3 regions of the Streptomyces sp. NPDC012637 genome follow, and region 1 is predicted to be linked to each of the others. Evidence: riboswitches for the same ligand, from Rfam matches in the RefSeq annotation. Region 1 holds a riboswitch; each other region holds the start of a gene.
The links. A riboswitch is a leader RNA that binds a small molecule or an ion and turns the genes downstream of it on or off. The one in region 1 is predicted to bind thiamine pyrophosphate.
Positions count from the first base shown of each region.

Region 2: another riboswitch for thiamine pyrophosphate. It lies ahead of thiC (phosphomethylpyrimidine synthase ThiC); the one in region 1 lies ahead of thiO (glycine oxidase ThiO).
Region 3: another riboswitch for thiamine pyrophosphate. It lies ahead of ACFY8W_RS22720 (thiamine ABC transporter substrate-binding protein); the one in region 1 lies ahead of thiO (glycine oxidase ThiO).

Region 1 covers NZ_JBIBDS010000003.1:490,518-496,094, reverse strand. Annotated here, with positions in the region: gene thiE (thiamine phosphate synthase) at 1-389, opposite strand, end outside; gene ACFY8W_RS15300 (Rv2175c family DNA-binding protein) at 511-885, opposite strand; gene ACFY8W_RS15295 (FAD-dependent oxidoreductase) at 929-2,218, opposite strand; TPP riboswitch at 2,302-2,414, shown strand; gene thiO (glycine oxidase ThiO) at 2,412-3,605, shown strand; gene thiS (sulfur carrier protein ThiS) at 3,602-3,814, shown strand; gene ACFY8W_RS15280 (thiazole synthase) at 3,820-4,614, shown strand; gene pknB (Stk1 family PASTA domain-containing Ser/Thr kinase) at 4,812-5,577, shown strand, end outside.
Region 2 covers NZ_JBIBDS010000004.1:507,426-513,002, reverse strand. Annotated here, with positions in the region: gene ACFY8W_RS19365 (metallophosphoesterase) at 1-196, shown strand, start outside; gene ACFY8W_RS19360 (hypothetical protein) at 357-1,181, shown strand; gene thiC (phosphomethylpyrimidine synthase ThiC) at 1,242-3,032, opposite strand; TPP riboswitch at 3,027-3,173, opposite strand; gene ACFY8W_RS19350 (YibE/F family protein) at 3,246-4,589, shown strand; gene ACFY8W_RS19345 (SsgA family sporulation/cell division regulator) at 4,626-5,060, opposite strand; gene ACFY8W_RS19340 (helix-turn-helix domain-containing protein) at 5,197-5,577, opposite strand, start outside.
Region 3 covers NZ_JBIBDS010000005.1:514,127-519,703, reverse strand. Annotated here, with positions in the region: gene ACFY8W_RS22725 (ABC transporter permease subunit) at 1-399, opposite strand, end outside; gene ACFY8W_RS22720 (thiamine ABC transporter substrate-binding protein) at 441-1,538, opposite strand; TPP riboswitch at 1,621-1,748, opposite strand; gene rlmN (23S rRNA (adenine(2503)-C(2))-methyltransferase RlmN) at 1,778-2,884, opposite strand; gene ACFY8W_RS22710 (protein phosphatase 2C domain-containing protein) at 3,034-3,858, opposite strand; gene ACFY8W_RS22705 (sigma-70 family RNA polymerase sigma factor) at 3,845-4,681, opposite strand; gene ACFY8W_RS22700 (DUF6284 family protein) at 5,234-5,500, shown strand; gene ACFY8W_RS22695 (hypothetical protein) at 5,497-5,577, shown strand, end outside.

The DNA.
Region 1 (5,577 bases):
TCCACGCCGGGCTCGGCGGCGGCCGCGGCCGCCTCCTCCTCGGCGTGGCAGGAGCGGCCGATCAGCACCTCGTCGCCCAGGATCGCCCGGGCGGCGGGCACGGGCAGGTCGCCCTGGCCGAGGTGGAGCACGTCGGAGCTGGTGGCGTGGGCGACGTCGGCCCGGTCGTTGACGGCGAGGAGCTTGCCGTGCCGGCGGCAGGCCTCGGCGAACACGGCGAGGTGCTCCAGCTCCTCGCCGGCCTCCATGCCCTTGTCGCGGAGCTGCACGATGTCGACGCCGGAGGAGAGCACGGCGTCGAGGAAGGCGGGCAGGTCACCCTGGCGCTTCCGGGCGTCGGTGCACAGGTAGAGCCGGGCGTCGGCGAGCTGCGCGCGAGGCGTGGGCATGTGGGTCCCCCCGTCGGGTGGTGCCGGTGCCGGGCCGCCGACCGGAGTCGGCCGGCGGCCCGGCACCAGTGGTGGTGTCTTCGGTGCGGCTCGGCGAGCGTACGTCGGACGGCGCCGGCCGTCAGACGGCGAGCGCCTGGGCGCGGCGCTTCACCTCCGTGCCGCGATTCTCGCCGAGGGCCTGCGCGGGCGTGCCGGGCAGGGTCGGGTCCGGAGTGAAGAGCCACTCCAGCATCTCTTCGTCGCTGAAGCCGTCGTCCCGCAGGAGCGTCAGGGTCCCGGCGAGGCCCTTGACGACCTTGCCGTCCTGGATGAAGGCGGCAGGCACCTGGAGGATCTTCTCGCCGGGGCGCACTTCGCGTCGGACGGCGATGAGCTGGCCCTCCTTGACCAGCTGCCGTACGCGCGTCACCTCGATGTCGAGCATCTCCGCGATGTCGGGGAGGTAGAGCCAGGCGGGGACGAGAGCATCGGTCTTTGCGTCAATCTCGGTCACGGGACAAGCCTGCCATCCCGGACTGACAGTCGGTAGTCGGGCCCTACCGGACTGCCGCCTTCAGGGGTACGGAGGGGTCGGCGGCCCTCGCCGGGTCGACGGCGGTGCCGTGCTCGATCAGCCTGCGGCCCTGGGCCAGGTCGCGCGGCCGGCCGACGGCGAGCAGGGCGACCGGGGTCTCGCCGCGCAGCCACAGGACCGTCCAGGCCTCCTCGGCCGGGTCGCCGCGCCACAGCAGGGTGTCGGCGGCGCCGTGGTGTCCGGCGTACTGGACGAAGCGGCCGAACTGCTCGGACCAGAAGTAGGGCACCGGGTCGTACGGCTCGGGCGCCTCGCCGACGATGCCGGCGGCGACGGTGCGGGGGCCCTGGAGGGCGTTGTCCCAGTGGTGGACGAGGAGCCGTTCGCCGTAGCGGGCGGACGGGAAGGAGGCGCAGTCGCCGACGGCGTACACGTCGGGCAGCGAGGTGCGCAGGTGGGCGTCGGCGGTGAGCGCGCCACTGGGGTCGAGGGCGGCGCCGGAGCCTTCGAGCCAGCCGGTTGCGGGGCGGGCGCCGATGCCGACGACGACGGCGTCGGCGGGCAGCTCACGGGCCTCGCCGGTGGCGCCGAAGTCGTCGGAGTCGGCCGTGAGGACGACGCGCCCCTCCTCGACGTGCTCCACGCGCGCGTGGAGCCGGAGTTCGGCGCCGCTCTCGGCGTACCAGGCGGCCATGGGCGCGGTGACCTCGGCGGGGAGCGCTCCGGGGAGCGGGCGGCCGGCGGCCTCGACGACGGTGACGGCGCAGCCGGCCTGCCGGGCGGCGGTGGTGAACTCCGCGCCGATCCAGCCGGCGCCGACGACCACGATGCCGTGGCGGCGTTCCAGGACGGGCTTGAGCCGGGCGGCGTCGTCGAGGGTGCGCAGCAGATGGACGCCGGGGACGCCTTCGGAGCCGGGCAGGGTGAGCGGGTGGGCGCCGGTGGCGACGACGAGGACGTCGTACGGGACGGGCCCGGCCTCGGTGTCGACCTCGTGGTCGGCGGCGCGCAGTCCGGTGACCTCGACGCCGAGGCGGAGGTCGACGTCGAGGGCGGCGAAGTCGACGTCGAAGGCGGAGTCCTCGGCCTTGCCGAGCAGCACCGCCTTGGACAGCGGCGGCCGGTCGTAGGGCTGGTGGGGTTCGGCGCCGATGAGGGTGACGGGTCCGGTGAAGCCCCGCTCGCGCAGGGCGACGGCGGTCTGGACGCCTGCCATCCCGGCGCCGACGATCACGACGTGCCGTTCGGTCCGGTCGGGTGACTGCTGCTGCGACTGGTCCCCGGCCTGCTGCTGCTCGCTCTGCTCGCTCACCCGACCACTGTATTCACCTGACGGACCGTCAGGAAGGGAGGGGTCCTGTGGCGGTCCGGCCCCGGCGGTTAGTCTGGCCGCCGTAGAGCACTCGCGGGAGCCCGGACGGACCGGGCTGAGAGGGAGGCTGGCCGGCCTCCGACCGTACGAACCTGATCCGGGTCATGCCGGCGAAGGGAGGGGCTGGACGCCCATGTCGCGTACACGCAGTACCGGCGGTACCCGCAGCACACGCACCACCTCGGACGTTCTCGTCGTCGGAGGCGGCATCATCGGCCTGGTCACGGCCTGGCGCGCCGCGCAGCGCGGACTGCGCACCGCGGTGGCCGACCCCGAACCGGGCGGCGGGGCCGCCCGGGTGGCGGCGGGCATGCTCGCCGCCGTCACCGAACTCCACTACGGCGAGGAGACCCTGCTCGGCCTCAACCTGGCCTCCGCCCGCCGCTATCCGGACTTCGTCGCCGAACTCGCCGAGGCGACCGGCGGCATGGACGTCGGCTACCGCGCCTGCGGCACCCTCGCCGTCGCGCTCGACGCCGACGACCGGGCCCACCTGCGCGAACTCCACGCCCTGCAGACCCGCTGCGGGCTCGCCTCCGAGTGGCTGAGCGGCCGCGAGTGCCGCCGCCTCGAACCGATGCTGGCCCCGGGCGTGCGGGGCGGGCTGCGCGTGGACGGCGACCACCAGGTCGATCCCCGGCGGCTCGCCGACGCGCTCGTGGTGGCGTGCGAGCGGGCCGGGGTGGTCTTCCACCGCTCGCTCGCGGAGCGGCTCACGGTGGAACGGGACCGGGCCGCGGGCGCGGTGCTCGCGGACGGCACCGAGCAGGCCGCCGAGCAGGTGGTGCTCGCCGCCGGCAGCATGAGCGGACGGCTCGCCGGGGTGCCGGAGCGGGTCCTGCCGCCCGTGCGGCCCGTGAAGGGGCAGGTGCTGCGGCTGCGGGTGCCGCCCGCGTACGCGCCGTTCCTCTCCCGGACGGTCCGGGCGGTCGTCCGCGGCAGCCATGTCTACCTCGTGCCGCGCGAGAACGGCGAGCTGGTCGTCGGCGCGACCAGCGAGGAGCTCGGCTGGGACACCACCGTCACCGCCGGCGGGGTGTACGAGCTGCTGCGCGACGCGCACGAGCTGGTCCCCGGCATCACCGAGCTGCCGCTCACCGAGACCCGCGCCGGGCTGCGTCCCGGCTCGCCCGACAACGCGCCGCTGCTCGGCCCGAGCGCCCTGCCCGGGCTGCACCTGGCCACCGGCCACTACCGCAACGGGGTGCTGCTCACCCCGGTCACCGGCGACGTCATGGCGGAGGCGCTGACCACCGGCGCGCTGCCGGACGAGGCACGCCCCTTCACCGCCCGCCGCTTCTCCTCCGCGCACCTGGAGCACGCATGAACGCGCCCCTGTCCGTCTCCGTGAACGGGGAGCCCCGGGCCCTGCAGGGCCCGCTCTCCCTCGACGCCCTCGTCGCCACCCTCACCACGGCGCCGTCCGGAGTGGCCGCCGCCGTCAACGAGACCGTGGTCCCGCGCAGCCAGTGGGCAGCGACGCTGCTCGGCGACGGCGACCGGGTCGAGGTCCTGACCGCGGTGCAGGGAGGATGAGCGCAATGTCCGACGACGTGTTCCTGCTGGGCGGTACGGAGTTCTCGTCCCGTCTGATCATGGGTACGGGCGGCGCGCCCAGCCTCGACGTCCTGGAACGCTCGCTCGTCGCGAGCGGCACGGAGCTGACGACGGTCGCGATGCGCCGGCTGGACCCGACGGTCCGGGGTTCGGTCCTGTCGGTCCTGGAGCGGCTCGGCATCCGGGTGCTGCCGAACACGGCGGGCTGCTTCACGGCGGGCGAGGCGGTGCTCACCGCCCGGCTCGCCCGGGAGGCCCTGGGCACCGAGTGGATCAAGCTGGAGGTCATCGCCGACGAGCGGACCCTGCTGCCGGACGGCGAGGAGCTCCTCGCCGCCGCCGAGACCCTCGTGGACGACGGCTTCGTCGTGCTGCCGTACACCAACGACGACCCGGTCCTCGCGCGGAAGCTGGAGGACGTCGGCTGCGCTGCGATCATGCCGCTGGGCTCGCCGATCGGTTCCGGCCTGGGCATCCGCAACCCGCACAACTTCGAGCTGATCGCGGACCGGGCGGGCGTGCCGGTGATCCTGGACGCGGGGGCGGGGACGGCGTCGGACGCGGCGCAGGCGATGGAGCTGGGCTGCGCGGCGGTGATGCTGGCGTCGGCGGTCACGCGGGCGCAGGAGCCCGTCCTGATGGCCGAGGCGATGCGGCACGCGGTGGAGGCGGGCCGCCTGGCCCACCGCGCGGGCCGCATCCCGCGCCGCCACTTCGCCGAGCCCTCCTCCCCGCACGCCGGCCGCGCCCGCCTCGACCCGGAACGCCCCGCCTTCTAGGGACCGCCGCCCCTGGACAGGCCCGGGCCTCGGGCAGGCTCCTGCCCCGGACAGGCCCGGGCGGGCCCCGACCCCCCGGGCAGGCCCCGGACCCGGCCGTCGCTGCGGCTCGCCCCGCCCGCCCGCTCGTCACAGCTGCGCTGCAGTACGGGGCGCGGGGGCCGGGGCGGGTCCGGGGCCCTCGTAGACTCGACGCCGTGGACACGACCCTTCAGGACCCCCTCGTCGGGCGGCTGCTCGACGGCCGCTACCGCGTCGACGCGCGTGTCGCCGTCGGCGGGATGGCCACGGTCTACCGGGCCGTGGACACCCGGCTCGACCGGGTGCTCGCGCTCAAGGTGATGCACCCGGACCTCGCCACGGACGCCGCGTTCGTGGAACGGTTCATGCGGGAGGCCAAGTCCGTCGCACGGCTCGCGCACCCCAACGTCGTCGGGGTCTTCGACCAGGGCGCGGACGGCGCGTACGTCTACCTCGCGATGGAGTACGTCGCCGGCTGCACCCTCCGCGACGTCCTGCGCGAGCGCGGCGCGCTCGCTCCCCGGGCCGCGCTCGACGTCCTGGAGCCGGTGCTCGCCGCCCTCGGCGCCGCGCACCGGGCCGGGTTCGTGCACCGCGACATGAAGCCGGAGAACGTCCTGATAGGGGACGACGGCCGGGTGAAGGTCGCCGACTTCGGGCTCGTACGGGCCGTGGGCTCGGTCACCGACACCACCGGCTCGGTCCTCGGCACCGTCTCGTACCTCGCGCCGGAGCAGATCGAGCACGGCACCGCCGACACCCGCGCCGACGTGTACGCGTGCGGCGTGGTCCTCTACGAGATGCTCACCGGCGGCAAGCCGCACTCCGGGGACACCCCCGCCCAGGTGCTCTACCAGCACCTGAACACCGACGTCCCCGCGCCCTCCGCCGCCGTCCCCGGCCTCGCCGTGGAGCTGGACGAGCTGGTGGCGGGCGCGACGG
Region 2 (5,577 bases), on a different contig from region 1:
CGGCAGCCGGATCGTGCACGGCCACAGCCCCATCCCGTACCTTCTCGGCCAGGTCGGCACGGAGGACGGCGAGGAGGGCGAGCGCCCGGTCGTCGACGGTCCGCACGTCTACGCGGACGGACTCGCCATCGCGATGGACGGCGGAGTGACCATGGCCGGAAAGCTGCTGGTCGTCCAACTCCCGCTGCCCGCCTGACGCATAACCCTACGCATCCGGGGAAGGCGATTTCCGGGAACACCCTGTCACCGCGTGCGGTAACCGCCCTACCATCGGCTCATCCGTAGCAGGCTCTCCTCCGTTTCCGCCTGATCCGCCGTCGAGCACGGCCGGTTCCGGCCCTACGGAGCATCGGGGGATGCACATGAACGTGGCTCCGCACCTGCTGACCGAGGACCGCGCCGAGTTCGAGCGGGTCGTCGACGACGCACTGCGCAACGCGCACGACCACCCGGATCTCGCCGAGACCGGGACCCGGCTCAGCACCACCCAGCTGCGCGCGATGGCGCTGAACGCGACCGCGCTCATCACCACGGCCGCCGCGACCGAGTACGACCACTTCGTGAAGGTCCGCGAACAGGTCCGCTCCGCGGCGAGGGGCACGGCCGGCGGAAGCGGAAGCGGCACGGGCGAGGCGCCGGCCGACACGGACGGCGCGGGCGTCGTCGCCGTCGTGACCGTCCTCGCCCCGCTCCTCGCGGGCACGGCCGCAGTCGTCGTCCTCCTCGTCGGCGCCGTCCTGAAGATGCTGGACCCGGCCCCGGCCTTCGCCGACACCCTGCTCACCGCCGGCCTGTTCTTCGGCGCCGTCGCCGCGGCCGGCCTGCTCTGGGCGGCGGCCGGCCTCCTCGTCACCGCCCTGCGCAACAGCGCCACCGAAGTCCCGGCCGGGACTCCCGACGACGAGTTGTCACGCGCCAGGGAGGCCTGGCGCCAGGCGCTGCGGGAGCGCGGCGTGGTGCCGTTCCTGCGCGACGCGCTGGCCGCCGCGCCCGCCGAGCCGGCCACGGCCCCGGCGCTTCCCCGCCAGTCGCCGCCGCCGACCGGCCGCATCCCCAAAGTCGGCTACAGCGGCCCGGACTTCACCAGCCCGGGCGGGGGCGCCCCGTCCCCGCGTCCGACGTACACGAGCCCGGACTTCACCAGCCCGGACTTCGGTCCGCCGGATCACCGGCCGGAGTGAGAAGCACCGGCCCGCGACTCCCCCGAGGGTCGCGGGCCGGTGGTACGGGACGGGTCCCGGCTACTCCGCCATCGGCAGGTAGACCCGGTTCCCGGCAGCGGCGAACTCGGCCGACTTCGCGGCCATGCCCGCCTCGATCTCGTCCGCCTTCAGGTCGCCGCCGTGCTCACGGCGGATGTCCTGGGAGATCTTCATCGAGCAGAACTTCGGACCGCACATCGAGCAGAAGTGCGCCGTCTTCGCGGGCTCCGCCGGCAGCGTCTCGTCGTGGAACTCACGGGCCGTGTCCGGGTCCATGGCCAGGTTGAACTGGTCCTCCCAGCGGAACTCGAAGCGCGCGTCGGACAGCGCGTCGTCCCACTCCTGCGCGCCCGGGTGGCCCTTGGCCAGGTCCGCCGCGTGCGCCGCGATCTTGTAGGTGATCACGCCCGTCTTGACGTCGTCCTTGTTCGGCAGGCCCAGGTGCTCCTTGGGCGTGACGTAGCAGAGCATCGCCGTGCCCCACCAGGCGATCATCGCCGCGCCGATGCCCGAGGTGATGTGGTCGTACGCCGGGGCGACGTCCGTGGTCAGCGGGCCGAGCGTGTAGAACGGCGCCTCCTCGCAGATCTCCTGCTGGAGGTCGATGTTCTCCTTGATCTTGTGCATCGGGACGTGGCCCGGGCCCTCGATCATCGTCTGCACGTTGTGGCGCTTGGCGATCGTGTTGAGCTCGCCCAGGGTCTTCAGCTCGGCGAACTGCGCCGCGTCGTTGGCGTCCGCGATCGAGCCGGGCCGCAGGCCGTCGCCGAGCGAGTACGTGACGTCGTACGCCGCGAGGATCTCGCAGAGCTCCTCGAAGTTCGTGTAGAGGAAGTTCTCCTTGTGGTGCGCGAGGCACCAGGCGGCCATGATCGAGCCGCCGCGCGAGACGATGCCGGTCTTGCGGCGGGCGGTCAGCGGCACGTACGGCAGCAGCACGCCGGCGTGCACCGTCATGTAGTCGACGCCCTGCTCGGCCTGCTCGATGACGGTGTCCTTGTAGATCTCCCAGGTCAGCTCCTCGGCCTTGCCGTCGACCTTCTCCAGGGCCTGGTAGAGCGGCACGGTGCCGATGGGCACGGGGGAGTTGCGCAGCACCCACTCGCGGGTGGTGTGGATGTTGCGGCCGGTGGAGAGGTCCATGACCGTGTCGGCGCCCCACTTGGTCGCCCAGGTCATCTTCTCCACCTCCTCCTCGATGGAGGAGGTGACCGCGGAGTTGCCGATGTTGGCGTTGACCTTCACCAGGAACCGCTTGCCGATGATCATCGGCTCGATCTCCGGGTGGTTGACGTTCGCCGGCAGGACCGCGCGGCCCGCCGCGATCTCCTCCCGTACGACCTCGGGGGAGACGTTCTCGCGGATCGCGACGTACTCCATCTCCGGGGTGATCTCGCCCCGGCGGGCGTACGCGAGCTGCGTCACCGCCTGGCCGTCGCGGCCACGGCGGGGCAGCCGCGGGCGGCCGGGGAAGACGGCGTCGAGGTTCTTCAGGCCTCCGCCGCGGGGCGAGGTGTGCTTGATGCCGTCGTCCTCGGGCCGCACCGGACGGCCCGGGTACTCCTCCGTGTCACCGCGCGAGATGATCCAGTTCTCGCGCAGCGGCGGCAGGCCGCGCCGCACGTCGGTGTCGATGGTCGGGTCGGTGTACGGACCGGACGTGTCGTACAGCGTCACGTCCTTGCCGTTGGTGAGGTGCACCTGACGGACGGGCACCCGGATGTCGGGGCGGGAACCCTCGACGTAGCCCTTGTGCCAGCCCGGCGTGCGCTCCTGCGGGCCGCTCTGGTCCTGGTCGGAGGCAGGCGTGCGTGCATCCTGAATGGTCATGAGACCGAATCTCCCTACGCCGGCATTACCCGGTAACAGGTTCGGCGGTCGGCGCAGCCTCCTCCCGTACGTACATCGGTACGCGCGTACGGTGATCAGCGCCCTCTCAGCCCGGTGCTCCGAGCTCCCGCGTGTGCAAAGGTGTCACCACGCTAGCGTCATCCCTGGCGTGCTGAACAGTGGGGGCCTCGACGTTCTTGCGATGATCGGTCGGTGACGTCAACGCAGCAGCCCCAGGAACCCCACGGCGACGGGCACGGCCACGGGCACGGCCATGCGCACGGCCACGGCCCCGCCGCACCCGTCTCACGGCACCTGCGGAAGGTCATCGCCGCGGTGCTCATCCCCTTCGCCACCGCCGTCGCCGTCGGGCTCGTGGTGCTGTGGCCGGGTGGCACCCCCGGGCACGAGCCCACGGGCGTCGGCTTCGACCGGCAGACCGAGCAGGGCAAGGTCGTCGCCGTCGAGCAGGTCGACTGCAAGGACGTGAACGCCGCCCAGGTCCCGCCGACCGGCGACACCTCCACCCCGGAGGGGCGCGAGGCGGTCAACGCCCAGCAGGGGCAGTGCGAGAAGGCGACCGTCGAGGTCACCACCGGCCCGGACAAGGGCCGTAGGTTCACCGAGATCGTGCAGCCGGACGCGCCCCGCCAACTCCACGAGGGACAGGGCGTGGTGGTGGCGTACGCCCCCGACGCCCCGCGCGACCTGCAGTACTCCGTCACCGACGTGAACCGGAAGCTGCCGATCGCCGTGCTCGCCGGCATCTTCGCGCTCGCCGTCGTCATCGTCGGCCGGATGCGCGGCGTGATGGCGTTGATCGCGCTCGCGGCGAGCTTCCTGGTGCTGACCCTGTTCATCCTGCCGGCGATCATCCAGGGATCGAATCCGCTGGTGGTCGCCATCGTCGGATCGAGCGCGATCATGCTGATCGCGCTCTACCTGTGCCACGGCCTGTCGGCCCGCACCTCGGTCGCGGTCCTGGGCACGCTGGTCTCGCTGCTGCTGATCGGCCTGCTCGGCTCGCTGTTCATCGGCTGGGCCTCGCTCAGCGGCAACACGGACGACAACACCGGTCTCATCCACGGCCTGTACCCCGAGATCGACATGTCCGGTCTGCTGCTCGCCGGAATCATCATCGGCTCGCTGGGTGTGCTCGACGACGTGACGGTGACCCAGACCTCGGCGGTCTGGGAACTCCACCAGGCCGACCCGACGATGGGCCCGCGGCGGCTCTACCGGGCCGCTATCCGGATCGGCCGCGACCACATCGCCTCGGTGGTGAACACCCTGGTCCTCGCCTACGCGGGCGCGTCCCTGCCGCTGTTGCTGCTCTTCTCGATCGCGCAGAGCAGCGTGGGAACGGTGGCCAACAGCGAGCTGGTGGCCGAGGAGATCGTCCGGACGCTGGTCGGCTCGATCGGTCTGGTCGCCTCGGTACCGATCACCACCGGCCTTGCGGCGCTGGTGGTTTCGGCGGACCGGCCGGGTCCGGGAGCGGGCGAGCAGCGCCCGGCACGGGCCGGCGGGGGCGGGCGGCGACGCCGGGCCAAGTAGGCCCGGCGGTCTGCCGCCGGGGTCGGCTCGCCGCGGTCAACCCGCGTTCTCCTCGGCCAGGATGCGTCCGAGGGCCGCCTCCAGGCTGTCCTCGAAGTCGCCCAGTGCCTCTTCCTGACCGAGTGGGACGAGCTTGTCCGTGCGGTCGAGGAAGGCGACGAGCGGCGGCGCGCTCGCGCGGAACAGGGCGCGGTCGCCGCCGACCTGAAGGCGGATCATCACGTCGGAGAGTCCCTCGGGGTCGGTCGGCGCGATGTGCACGTCGCCGTCCCCGCTGGGGCGGTTGATCCCGTCGAGCAGCAGCTCGCGGCCGAAGGCCCAGGTCACGGGCGCGTCTCCGGGAAGGTGGAACGTCATCCGCACCGCATAGGGGTCGCGGGTCTCGTATCGCAGTTCCACCGGGATCCGGAAGGAGAGCTCCTCGGAGACGAGGAAGCTCATCAGGACCTCGGCCTGAACCGTCTCTCGCATGATGTACCCCGCAGTAGATGAGCAGTTGTGTAAACACGCTGCTGAAAGCTGTGACCGAAACGGCCAGGAATGATCCCCCATGGCCCTCTTGACGCAATCGTGCTGTACGCGCTAGCGGATCACAAGGAGTGATTTTTCAGATACTGATAGAGAACGCGAGCGAGCTGAAGAGCTTTCCGATCTCATTCTGTAGCCGGTCGATAGCAGGTAGCAACCGTTCTTCCTGGTGAAGAGGGAGGGAAATCGCCATCGCGGCCGCCGTGGACCCCGCGGTGATGGGAATGGCCGCACAGACCGTGCCGAGCGCATATTCCTGACGCTCCACCAGGGGCTCCATTCGCCCCATACCGCCCAAACGATCCAAAAGGGACCGGCGATTACGCACCGTATACGGCGTGATGGCTTCCACCGGATGGCGGTCGAGGTGGTCTTGACGAGTCTTCAGATCCAGTTGACTCAGCAGGCACTGCCCGATGGCGTGCGCGTGACCGGTCTCCCGGAAGTCGGCCCACTCCTC
Region 3 (5,577 bases), on a different contig from region 1:
GACATGGGCGAGGAGGATCGCCCACACGGTGGTGTCGAGCCGCAGGCCCCACCAGTCGTCGAGGAGACCCCGGCGGCCGACCAGCGCGAGGAACGCGGTGCCGACCATGACGGTGGGCAGCACGAACGGCACGGTGACCACGGCCCGCAGGAGCCGCTTGCCGGGGAAGTCGAACCGCGCGAAGACGTACGCGCCGGGCAGCGCGACCAGCAGCGTGAGGGCCGTGGAGGCGAGCGCCTGCCACAGCGTGAACCACAGGACGTCCAGGATCTCCGGCCGGGTCAGCGTCTCGCCGAACCGGCCCAGCTCCCAGTGGCCGTCCGGCCTGAGCCCGCGCTCGACGATCGAGACCACGGGCCAGGCGAAGAACACGGCGAAGAAGACGACGGGCAGGGCCATCAGGCCCAGCCGCGCCGCGCTTCCCCGCCGGTCCGGGACGACTACTTCAGGACGAGCGAGGTCCACTGCTGGATCCACTGGTCACGGTTGTCGGCGATCTTCTTCGGCTCCATCGCGTACGGCTGCTCGACCACCACGCCGTGCTTGGTGAACAGCTCCGGGAGCGTCGCGTCGTTCGTGACGGGGTTGACGAACATCTGGAGCGGCATGTCGTCCTGGAACTTCTTGGAGATCAGGAAGTCGATCAGCTTCTTGCCGCCCTCGGGGTTCTTCGCCCCGTTCAGCAGACCCGCGAACTCGGTCTGCCGGAAGCAGGTGCCCGTGGACACACCGGTCGGCGCCACCTTGGGCTGCGGCTCGGCGTACAGCACCTCCACCGGCGGGGAGGAGGCGTAGGAGACGACGAGCGGGCGGTCGCCCTTGGCCTTCTTGCCGCCGGCGGAGCCGGAGAACTCCTGGTTGTAGGCCAGCTCCCAGCTGTCGACGGTCTTCACGCCGTTGGCCTTGAGCTTCTTCCAGTAGTCCTGCCACCCGGTGTCGCCGTACTTCGCGGCGGTGCCGAGGAGGAAGCCGAGGCCCGGGGAGGACCGCTCGGGGTTCTCGACGACGAGGAGGTCCTTGTACTCCGGCTTCGCCAGGTCGTCGAAGGTCTGCGGCGGGGCCAGCTTCTTGCCGGCGAAGTACTGCTTGTCGTAGTTGACGCAGATGTCGCCGGAGTCGATCGGCGTGACCCGGTGCTGCTCCTTGTCGAGCTGCAGCGCGGCCGGGATCCGGTCCAGGCCCTTCGCCTCGTACGGGACGAAGATGCCGTTGTCGAGGGCGCGGGACAGCAGCGTGTTGTCCACGCCGAAGAACACGTCGCCCTGCGGGGAGCCCTTGGTCAGGATCTCCTTGTTGACCGCCTCGCCGGCGTCGCCGCTCTTGAGCACCTTGACCGTGAGACCGGTCTGCTTGGTGAACTCGGCGAGCACCTCCTTGGAGGCGTTGAACGAGTCGTGGCTGACGAGGGTGACGGTCTTCGGCGCGGGCCCGTCCGTCTTCCCGGCCGCGTCCCTGACGTCCTCGGTGCCGCAGGCGGCGAGGGTGCCGATGCCGAGCGCCGCGGCGAGCGCGGCGGCGGCCGCCTTCTTGGTGTTCACGTGAATGTCCTCCTGGGTGTGACCAGAAGGAGACGCGGCCCTGCCCGCGCCGGGGAAACCGGGCGCGGGCAGGGCGCAACAGCTCGAGTTACGACCGAACTTCCTACCCAGAATGACCTGGGCGAGGTTCAGAGGGTCTGCGGTCGTGTGCCTGTCTCACCAAGCAGGTCACCGCACTCTCAGCGCTGTGGCGCTCCCCTGTCGGAATATGCAGATGTGTTCGAGCTCAGAGTACAAGGTCAGCGTTCGGCGGCGGCCAGCTGTCCACAGGCACCGTCGATCTCCTGCCCGCGGGTGTCACGGACGGTGACGGGAACGCCGTGGGAGGCGATGGCCTCGATGAACGCCTTCTCGTCCTCGGGGCGGGACGCGGTCCACTTGGAGCCGGGCGTCGGGTTCAGCGGGATCAGGTTGACGTGCACCCGCTTGCCCTTGAGCAGCCGGCCCAGCAGGTCACCGCGCCAGGCCTGGTCGTTGATGTCGCGGATCAGCGCGTACTCGATGGAGATCCGGCGCCCGGACTTCTCCGCGTACTCCCAGGCCGCGTCGAGGACCTCGCGGACCTTCCAGCGGGTGTTCACGGGCACGAGGGTGTCGCGCAGCTCGTCGTCCGGCGCGTGCAGCGACACCGCGAGCCGGCACTTGAAGCCCTCGTCCGCGAACCGCAGCATCGCCGGCACCAGGCCGACCGTGGAGACCGTGATCCCGCGCTGCGACAGGCCGAGCCCGTCGGGCTCGGGGTCGGTCAGCCGCCGGATGGCGCCGACGACCCGCTTGTAGTTCGCGAGCGGCTCGCCCATCCCCATGAAGACGATGTTGCTCAGCCGCGCCGGACCACCGGGCACCTCGCCGTCGCGCAGCGCGCGCATGCCGTCGACGATCTGGTGCACGATCTCGGCGGTCGACAGGTTCCGGTCGAGCCCGGCCTGGCCGGTCGCACAGAACGGACAGTTCATGCCGCAGCCGGCCTGCGAGGAGATGCACATGGTCACCCGGTCCGGGTAGCGCATGAGCACCGACTCCACGAGCGTGCCGTCGTGCAGCCGCCACAGCGTCTTACGGGTGGTGTCGTCGTCGCACGAGACGTGCCGCACGACCGACATCAGATCGGGCAGCAGCTCCCCCGCGAGCTTCTCGCGCGCCGCGGCGGGGATGTCGGTCCACTCCGCCGGGTCGTGCGCGTACCGCGCGAAGTAGTGCGTGGACAGCTGCTTGGCGCGAAACGGCTTCTCGCCGATCGCGGCGACCGCCTCCTTGCGCTCTGCGGGCGTGAGGTCGGCGAGGTGCCGCGGGGGCTGCTTGGCTCCGCGCGGGGCGACGAAAGTGAGTTCTCCGGGCTTGGGCATGGTCCTACCAGTGTCGCAGACCGCGACCGATGGCCTGGGGCCGTCCGGCCGCCGAGCGGTGACTGACGGTGGCCGTTGGTGACCACTGGCGGCCCCCAGACGGCCCAGAGACGGCCCAGAGTCGGGGCCCGCCAGGCCCCACTCCCCCGCTACGGGCGGACGTAGACCACGGTGGCATCGTCATGGAGCTTGCTGCGCGGCCAACGGGTCAGCCTGTTGTCAGTGAGCTCCGCGTCACGAACCTGGTCGATCAGCGACTCGGGCCCTTGATCCTCAAGGATGCCAAGGCACGCTGACCAGTCGGCGAGGGCGAAGGGGGTGACGAGGCGGGCGGCTCCGTCAGTCATGAGCGCTGCCCGAGCCACATCGCGAGAGGGGTAGGAGCCGTACAGCGCCGCATCGGCGGCGTGCGGCTCCGAGGCCGCCACCCAGTAGCCGCCGGGGCGATTCCGGCAGGTGCGTTCCGCCCGCACGAGCAGCGCGTGCAGGCGCCGACGCTCGGCGGAGCCGGGGGGCGCGCTCTTCATGGCGGTCCGCTCGCTTCGGGCCACCGCCGAGAGACGTGTGTCCGAGATCGCTTCCACCGCCCCTCCGCGCTCCAGGACGAGCGTGCAGTCACCCAGGACAAGCCACTGCAGGGTGTCGCCATGTTGCCGGAGCACGGCGAGCGTCGCCGACGGAGACAGCGGATCATCGACGGCGCACGTATCGCGGTGCGCGTGCGTCGTGTGCTCAATCGCAGAGGCGAGGGCGGACCGAAGCGACCCGCCCCCGCCAGCCGCGGAGCACAGTGCCGTACCCAGCGTCTCGGCGAACCATGAGACGCCATGGAGGCACGGCGCCCGCAGCGCGTCGGGCATGCCCGCGCCGTCCACGACGACGGCCACGCGGTCACTCCAGGCCGCGAAGTCCTCGTTGGTCCGCCCTGGGCACGCGCTGCTGAACGCCGAGACATCCACGTCAGGCGGCCTCATGACGCAGTACACCACTCGCCGATCGACTCGCCGTCACCGACTTGTCGCCCGGGGCGTAGTCGCAGGCCACGACCATGGAGAAGGGCTCGGTGCCCGCTTCCTCGTAGAGGGACGCAAGGTTCTCGGTCAGGAAGTGCGCCACACCGAGCGACCCGACCGCGTGGACTCCCGCGATCAGGATGAACGTCCCCTGCCCGTCCGGGCGCGGGAGCCTGCCGAGGTAGGCCACGTCCGCCGGCGCCGGGTCCTGTGGGTCGTCGCTCGGCGACGTGTAGACCTTGCCGCTCTCCCGCTCCGTGAGAGCCCACCGCCCGTTGGACTGGGTCTCGAACGAGAGCCGCGGGTCCCGGGCGAGTGCGGCGGCGACCTCCGGAGAGGTCTTCGGCCCACACACCACCACAAGGTCGTCACAGTTGAGGTCGAGCTCTCCCGTCACCGGGATGTACCCGAGCTCCCCTTCGAGCTGGAGACTCTGAGCGAGCGCGAGCAACCGCTGTCCGGTCGAGCTGTCTTCCACGGCCACGTACTCCCGCTCCCCGGGTCGGAGAGGCACCACGACCTGTACAAGCTGGGTGCCCAGGAACGCCCTCTCCGGCGGCGGGCCGGCGTCACGAAGCTGAGCGACGCGAGCACGGCTCACGCCCATGAGCTTGGCCACGTCGGCCATCGAATGACCGTTTTTCCGCAGCCACGCGATGCTCTCCTTCCGCATCCGCGACGTCTCGACGACGGCGGCTTGCAGCTCCGTCATCAGGTCAACAGCAGCCTTGACGCGCAGGGCGTGATCCTGCATCGCCGAGACCCGTCGGACTTCCTCGATCAATGTCTCTCGCCTCGCGTATCGGCTCAGGGGGGTACTTCCTCGACCCCATGTTAAGGGGGGCTTGACACTAGCCGCCAGTCCCGTCCAAGCTATGTGGCAACCCCCCCTTAACAGGAGAGGTTCGCGAATGGCTTGGGTGTTAACCCTCCCTTGCCATTCGCATCGACGCCCGGAGGGCTCCGCATAGGCGGGTCGGCTCGATGGAAGCGCCAGTCACGGTTGAGAACTGAACAGAGGGCACACACAGGCATCTGCGACAAGCCGCAGGCCCTGCCGCGCGAGCAGCAAGCACCTTCTCCCAAGCCGCCCTTGCAGGGCGGACAAGCGATTCATGCGTGCGGTGAGACAAGGGCAGAGATCGCGAGCCCCATACGTCACCCAGGTCCGCAGCCGTTGGCTGCGGTCGGTTGCCTCCTCCGCCCGTCCGGCCCCTTTCGTGGGTGCCGTACGGGCGGGGCCGAGGGGAGCCGGATGGTTCCAACGGCAAGAGGTCCCGGAGGTGCAACTCCGGGACCTCGTTCGGGCCGTTCCTGTATGAGAGGAACACACCCAATGAAGTCCATCGCTGCACTTCAGACGGCCGTTACGGCCGTGGCGTACGACGGTGAGCCGTCGGACGCGGAGCTGGACGCGATCGAGCAGGAGATGCCGCTGATCCTTGCGGAGGTCGACCTGCTCGACGCGCAGATCATGACCCTTGACCGTCCGGCCACGGTGCTGAACGAGCGGCGCATCCGCCGGGCACGCAACCGGGTCATGGCCGAGCGCCGGAACCTCACGAACCGCGCCGGCCTGGTGCAGGCGGGCGGTGCCGCGTGAACCGCCTGACCTTCTGGAGCCTGCTCGCCCTGTGCGTTGCCGTGGAGGTCCTGGGGCTGGTTATCGGCCGCCGGGAC